DNA from 2 places in the Paenibacillus sp. MMO-177 genome. Region 1 is predicted to be linked to the other one. Evidence: predicted binding sites of a transcription regulator. Region 1 holds the regulator's gene; the other holds the start of a gene.
What was found. The regulator Rex, encoded in region 1, represses fermentation and respiration genes when NADH is low (regulators of the CRP and FNR family bind a similar motif). The targets are predictions, from matches to a motif close to TTGTGAAATATTTCACAA.

Region 1 (3,424 bases):
TCTACCCATACATGCTTGACGTCCCGGCCGGATCCGGAGTAGACAAGATGGGATACGATATCCGTCATCGGATAGTAATGCGGCTGATCCAGATCAATCGCGATAAAATCAGCCTTCATCCCTGCCGCGAGCTGTCCGATGCTGTCTTCCTGCCAGATCGAACGGGCCCCGTAGACGGTTCCCATGCGCAAGGCTTCCATAGCCGGAATGACCGTCGGGTCTCCGGAGATGCCTTTATGCAGCAGCGCCGCGAATTTGATCTCCTTAAACAAGTCCAGGTTGTTGTTGCTTGCTACGCTGTCCGTGCCCAGCGATACCGTGACTCCCGCGCGGAGAAGCTCGGGAACGCGGGCTACGCCGCTCGCCAGCTTGAGGTTGCTGACAGGGTTATGGGATATGGCAACGTTGCGTTCAGCGAGCAAGGCAATCTCGTCATCGTTCAGATGCACGGCATGCGCCACAAGCGCCGGACGCGAGAAGAAACCAAGCTTGTCCAGATGCTCCACCGGACGGGAACCGTAGTCGCGGACATTTTGCTCTACTTCGGCAAGCGTCTCGGACATATGAGTATGAACCGGCAGGTCGTAATCATGCGCAGCCTGCACAAATTTCTCGATATAATCCGGCGGGCAAGTATATGGGGCATGCGGGGAGATCATCGTTGTGATGCGGCCATCGGCTTTACCGTTCCAATCCCGGGCAAAAGCGATAGCTTCCTTGAGCTTCGCCTGCTGGATTTCCTCCGGGCACAATCCGATAACGCCGCGCGTCAGAGCGCCGCGGATTCCCGATTGCTGTACCATCTGCGCAACCTGATCCATCCGGTCATACATATCGACAAAAGCTGTCGTTCCGGTCTTTAACATTTCCACGATCGCAAGCGCGCTTCCCGCACGCGTATCCTGATCGACGTATTTTGCTTCCATCGGCCACATCTTCTGCTCCAGCCAGACCTGCAGATTCTGGTCATCGGAATAACCGCGAAGCAGCGACATGGCAGCATGGCCATGAGTATTAATAATCCCCGGCATAAAAGCCAGCTTGCTGCCGTCAAGACGCTCAACATGCTCGTCCAGTCCGGACGGAGCCTCCGCTCCGATATATGTAATTTGGTTGTCCGTGACGACCATATGGCCGCGGAAAACCGCATTAGCATCGTTCATAGTTACGAACAAGCCGTTCTCAATCCACAACTGCGCCATTTTCCTGCTCATTCCTTTCCTTCTCCAAATAATAAGCCAAGCTGAGCAACTCTCTCGTAAAATCCGCATGATGAATGCGAATATGGTCGGGTAAACGCAAAATCGCCGGCGCGAAATTCAGGATGCCCTCGATCCCTGCCTCCACGAATTGATTGGCCACGTTTTGCGCTTCGGGACCGGGTACGGTAATGATGCCAATGCGGATATTGTTCTCCTGCACGGTCTCTTTCAACTTGTCCATTGGCTGAATAGTCAGGTTGTTGATCATCGTGCCGATCTTGCTTTGATGATCATCGAACACCGCGACAATTTTCATATTGTCCTTGGAGTACTTATTGTAATTGCACAAGGCATGTCCAAGATTGCCGGCGCCAACAAGCGCAACGTTAATCCGCTGGTCGAGCTTTAGAATCTGCTGAATTTTCTCAATGAGATAAGAGACGTCGTACCCTATGCCCTTGCGCCCGAAGTCGCCGAAATAAGCAAGATCCTTCCGGATTTGAGCCGGATTGAGATCCAGCTTAAGCCCGAGTTCCTGCGATGAAACCGTCTGCACTTCACGGTTATACAATTCGTTCAGCACCTGCAGGTAGATAGGAAGCCGTCTGACAACGGCCTCCGAAATTTTCGCCTGCTTCACCCGATTTCCTCCTCTTCCGTTTGCAGCCATTCCCGCATCCGCGGTACCATCTGGTCGATATGCATCGTTTCAATCTTTGGACCGGGCAGCGAATAGAGGAAGTGCTTGCCGTAATACGTATCGATGACGCGAGTGTCGTAGATAATAACAATTCCTTTGTCCTTCGCCGTGCGCACAAGTCTTCCGAAGCCTTGCTTGAAGCGGATGACCGCCTGCGGAATCGACAGCTTCATGAAAGGATTCTGCTTTTGCTTCTGCAAGAGCTCCGACTTCGCTTCAACAAGCGGATGATTGGGCGGCTGGAACGGCAGACGGACAATTGCCAGACAGGTTAAAGCCTCGCCCGGAATGTCCACTCCTTCCCAGAAGCTGCTTGTGCCGAGCAGCACCGTCTCCGGCTGCTGGGTGAACCGTCTAGTCAGTTTCGTCCGGTTGCCGCTGTCGATGCCTTGGCCCAGCACTTGAATGCCGGAGCCCGCCAAAGCTTCCTTAAGCGGTTCGTAGACCTGCTTCAGCATCCGGTAAGAGGTGAACAGCACAAGCATGCGGCCTTTCGTCTCCACAGCCGAATCGGCAAGCGAGCTTACCAGCATGGAAATAAACTGCGGATCGCCCGCCGAGCCCTTCAGGGTCGGGAAATTACGCGGGATAATGACCAGAGCCTGCTCCCGATAATTAAACGGCGAAGGAAGCTGTACGGTTTTCAGCCGGTTATTCTCTTCAAAGCCTTCAAGTCCAAGCTGCTCTTCCGCATATTGGAACGATTTATGGACGGACAAGGTGGCGGAGGTAAGAATAATGCTATCCTTCACGTCGAAGAAATATTGTTGAAGCTGCTTGCTTACGTCAACCGGCACCGCGTACAAGTGAACGGAACGGTAACGATATGTCGTGCTTGCCTCGATCCAATACACTTCCGAGTTCTGCTCCATCTTGAGGAACGTACGGAGATCATCCTTCACCCGGGTTAAATCGCGGACTACGCCGTTCAAATCCGTAATCAGGCCTTGTATCGATTGATCGTCAAGCCGGTCCTTGATATCCGAAGCCATTTTATCAACGGTCTTTACAACGCGGCTAAGCTCGGTATGCACGTTGTTCTCAATCGTCAGAACGTCGTCCCAGCCCTTCGGCGGCGTATCGCTGCGCAAACGGCAGACGGCCTGACCGTTATCGTTGCCGGCCTCTCCCGACTCACCCACAAAGGCATACAGAAGCTCAAACAGCTTATCCCAATGCTCCTTCACGTCCTGGAACACGGGAATAACCGTATCGATCGTTTCCGTCCATGCCTGAACCCGTTCGTCATCTTCCTGCTGAAGACGAAGCCTAAGCGCCGGAAGCAGACCGGATCGGGCATCCTTGAATAATCTTGTTGTCTGATGGGTCAAGGAGAAATAATTTAATTGCATGCCGAGATGCTTGCCCGCTACTTCTTCCACATGATGCGCTTCATCAATGATCAGGTGGCTGTAGCTTGGCAGCAGACGGTGATCCGCTTGAACATCGGTGAACAGCATCGAATGATTCGTAATGCATACGTCGGCAATATTAGACTCATGCTTGGCGCGATGGTAATAGC
Region 2 (3,424 bases), on a different contig from region 1:
GCGGTTCGCCCCGTGGACGCCGGTAGAGGATACTTCTCCGCATGCAAACAGTCTTCTTATATTGGTTTCCCCGAACAGATCGGTTTTGACTCCGCCCATCATATAATGGGCAGCCGGCGCAACCGGAATCCAGTCGGTTGTCAAATCCAATCCGTATTGCAGGCAAAATTCATAAATAGTAGGGAAGCGGTGCTTCACCATTTCCGGCGATTCATGCGTGATATCCAAATAGACGAAGGTTGACTTCGTCTCTTCCATCTCGCTTACAATAGCGCGTGCCACGACATCGCGCGGCGCCAGCTCCAGCTGGTGATGATAACGCTCCATAAACCGTTCGCCCCGGATATTGCGCAGAAAAGCGCCTTCTCCGCGAACAGCCTCCGAGATCAAGAAGCGAGGGGCACCCGGATAACATAGCGAGGTCGGATGGAATTGCACAAACTCCATATCCTGAATGAGAGCACCCGCCCGATAAGCCATCGCAATGCCGTCGCCGGTTGCCACATCCGGATTTGTTGTGTACCGGTATAATTGGCCCGTCCCGCCGGAGCACAGAATCGTGGCTTTGCCGCGCACATGCAAGCGTTGTCCGTCCGGCTTCTGTACGATCGCTCCGCAGCATTCGCCGTCCTGCGTGACAAGATCGATCACGAAATGATCGTCCCATACGTCAATGCCCGGGTCGGCCGTTGCCTTCTCCGAAAGGGCACGCACGATTTCATAGCCCGTCGCATCTCCATTCGCATGAAGGATTCGGCGCTGGCTGTGCGCGCCTTCCTTGGTCAGCGCGAATTCACCATTCTCCAAATCGAACTGCGTCCCCATGCTGATCAGATTGTTAACGCCTTCCGGTCCTTCATGAACCAGAACGTTAACGGCGTCCTCGGAGCAGAGGCCAGCCCCTGCAATAAGCGTATCCTCACGGTGGTAAGCCGGGGAATCCTCATCCGAAATTACGGCCGCGATACCGCCCTGCGCGTAACGCGTATTGCTGTCGAGCAGTGATTTTTTCGTAATCATTAAGACAGACTGTTTATTCTCGCTTGCCCGAAGTGCGGTAAAAAGACCGGCGATGCCGGCCCCGATTACAATTACGTCCTTCTCTATTACCGGCAAGTCCTCGAGCGACAGATCAACAAGATATCTTGGTATCATCATCTTCGTAATGCGCCTCCAAGCATAGGAGTAGCGCATGCTCCTCCTATTTAACGAGTAACATGCGCTCCAGGGACTTACGGGCTTCGTCCGCAACATGATCAGGAACGTAAATTTGAGGCTGCATGGTTTCCAGGCATTTCACCAGCTTTTTCAAGTTGTTCACTTTCATGTTCGGGCAAACCAAATATTTGGATGCAAAATGGAATGTCTTGTTCGGGCTGTCCAGACGAAGCTGGTAGCCGGTACCGTCTTCCGTGCCGACGATAAACTCCTGGCAATCCGATTCCTTGCAATATTTAATAATCGCCGTTGTACTGCCGACGAAATCGCCAAGCTCCACAACCTCGGGACGGCATTCCGGATGCACAACGAATTGAGCATTCGGATATTTCGCTTTCATTTCTTCAACGTCTTTCACGGTGAGCATATCATGGGTGTTGCAGTAGCCTTCCCAGATAATCATTTTCTTGTCGGTGTTCTGCTGCACGTAATGGCCAAGGTTCTTGTCCGGTACCCAGATCACTTCATCGCTTTCAACCGAGTTCACCACTTTAACGGCGTTGGCCGAGGTACAGCAAATATCCGTCTCCGCCTTGATCTCTGCGGAAGAGTTAATATACGTAACGACGGTCGCGTTCGGATGCTGCGCCTTCAGCTTGCGCAGTCCGTCCACGTTAACCATGTCGGCCATCGGGCAGCCGGCACGTTCGTCGGGAATAATTACGGTTTTATTAGGAGCCAGAATTTTCGCGCTTTCTCCCATAAAATGAACGCCGCAAAAAACAATAACGTCCGCGTCGGTTTGTGCAGCCTTTTGCGCAAGCAGGAACGAGTCCCCGCGGAAATCGGCCACCTCTTGAATTTCATCTCGTTGATAATAATGGGCAAGAATGATGGCATTGCGTTCCTTCTTCAATTGCATGAGCCTTTCACGCAGTTCTCGATTCTGTTCCGCCTTGCGTTCCAGCGCCAGTGCTTCCACAGTTGATCCTCTCCTCTTATGAGGGATGGGCGATAAGGCCCATTCCGATTATGGCTATCCAGACTTTGTGAATTGATGCACAAACTATTTCAAAGTCAATGGCCGATTTGTGATTCTTTTGTTAAGGTTTAATTTACTCCAGGCGCAGGATGCTGTCAATGTATTTAGGCAATAAAAAACCTCTTCTCCGCAGCAAATTTTGCATAAGGCGGAGAAGAGGGCATAAACAGCTGCTGCAAGTGGATTCCGCTACCTTTTCGCCGGGTCGTACGGCTCGCCAAGGGCGCCTGGCGCCGCCGAGCGTCCCACCGCGCCCGCAAGCACAAGAAGCGTCAGCAGGTATGGCAGCATATAGAAAAATTCATTCGGAATATGATGCGACCATTCGAACAGCTGGGCCCAGTTGCGGAGCGCCTGCGCCATCCCGAAGAAGATCGCGGCGCCGGCAACGCCAAGCGGATTCCATTTGCCGAAGATCACGGCAGCAATCGCGATAAAGCCCTGCCCGGAAATCGTGTTATGGGCAAAGTTGCTTGTTGTTGTCAGAGCAATCGTTGCTCCGCCAAGACCGGCCAAAGCGCCGCTTAGCATAACGCCGATATAACGGTACTTCGTTACGCTGATGCCAACCGTATCGGCCGAGCTTGGATGCTCGCCCACCGCACGGAGACGGAGGCCAAAGGTTGTGCGGTACAAAACGATATAGCTGAGAATAACTACCCCGATCACAATATAAGTGGTTGGGTAAGCGGTGAAAATACCTTTGCCGAGCAAAGGAATATCCGATAGTCCCGGAATCGCAACCGGATTAAATACATATTCCAGCGTTGTTGTTTGTCCGGAGCCTTCATACAGGCTTTTCGTCAGATAAATGGCAAGGCCCGCTGCCAGGATATTAATAACGACGCCTACAATGGTCTGGTCGGCTTTAAACGTTATCGTGGCAACCGCATGCAGCAAAGACACCACAAGTCCAAGAACCAGACCGGCAAGCAGTCCAATCCATGGAGCGCCATGCTTCATACCGCCCTGAATGGCTTGATCGGTAAATACGGCAGCCCCGAAAGCGCCTGCGATCATAAGTCCCTCAAGACCGATGTTCACAACACCCGACCGCTCCGAGAACACGCCGCCTAGTCCGGTGAAGATCAAAGCGGTGGAGAAGACAAGCGTTATGCTTATTAATTGTCCGATTGTATCTAGTGCGTTCACAGGGCACTGCCTCCTTCCGATTTGCCTTTATTCGAGCGGCGAGCCATAAACGGCTTCAGGAAGAACTTCACG

Region 2: the regulator Rex is predicted to act here: its motif matches at 2,206-2,223, upstream of nadA (quinolinate synthase NadA).

The regions. Positions count from the first base shown of each region.
Region 1 covers NZ_JBBCUR010000003.1:289,983-293,406, forward strand. Annotated here, with positions in the region: gene WFK81_RS12390 (amidohydrolase) at 1-1,214, opposite strand, end outside; gene WFK81_RS12395 (redox-sensing transcriptional repressor Rex) at 1,183-1,842, opposite strand; gene dinG (ATP-dependent DNA helicase DinG) at 1,839-3,424, opposite strand, start outside.
Region 2 covers NZ_JBBCUR010000016.1:54,776-58,199, reverse strand. Annotated here, with positions in the region: gene nadB (L-aspartate oxidase) at 1-1,155, opposite strand, end outside; gene nadA (quinolinate synthase NadA) at 1,202-2,140, opposite strand; gene WFK81_RS28910 (ABC transporter permease) at 2,390-3,352, opposite strand; gene WFK81_RS28905 (ABC transporter permease) at 3,349-3,424, opposite strand, start outside.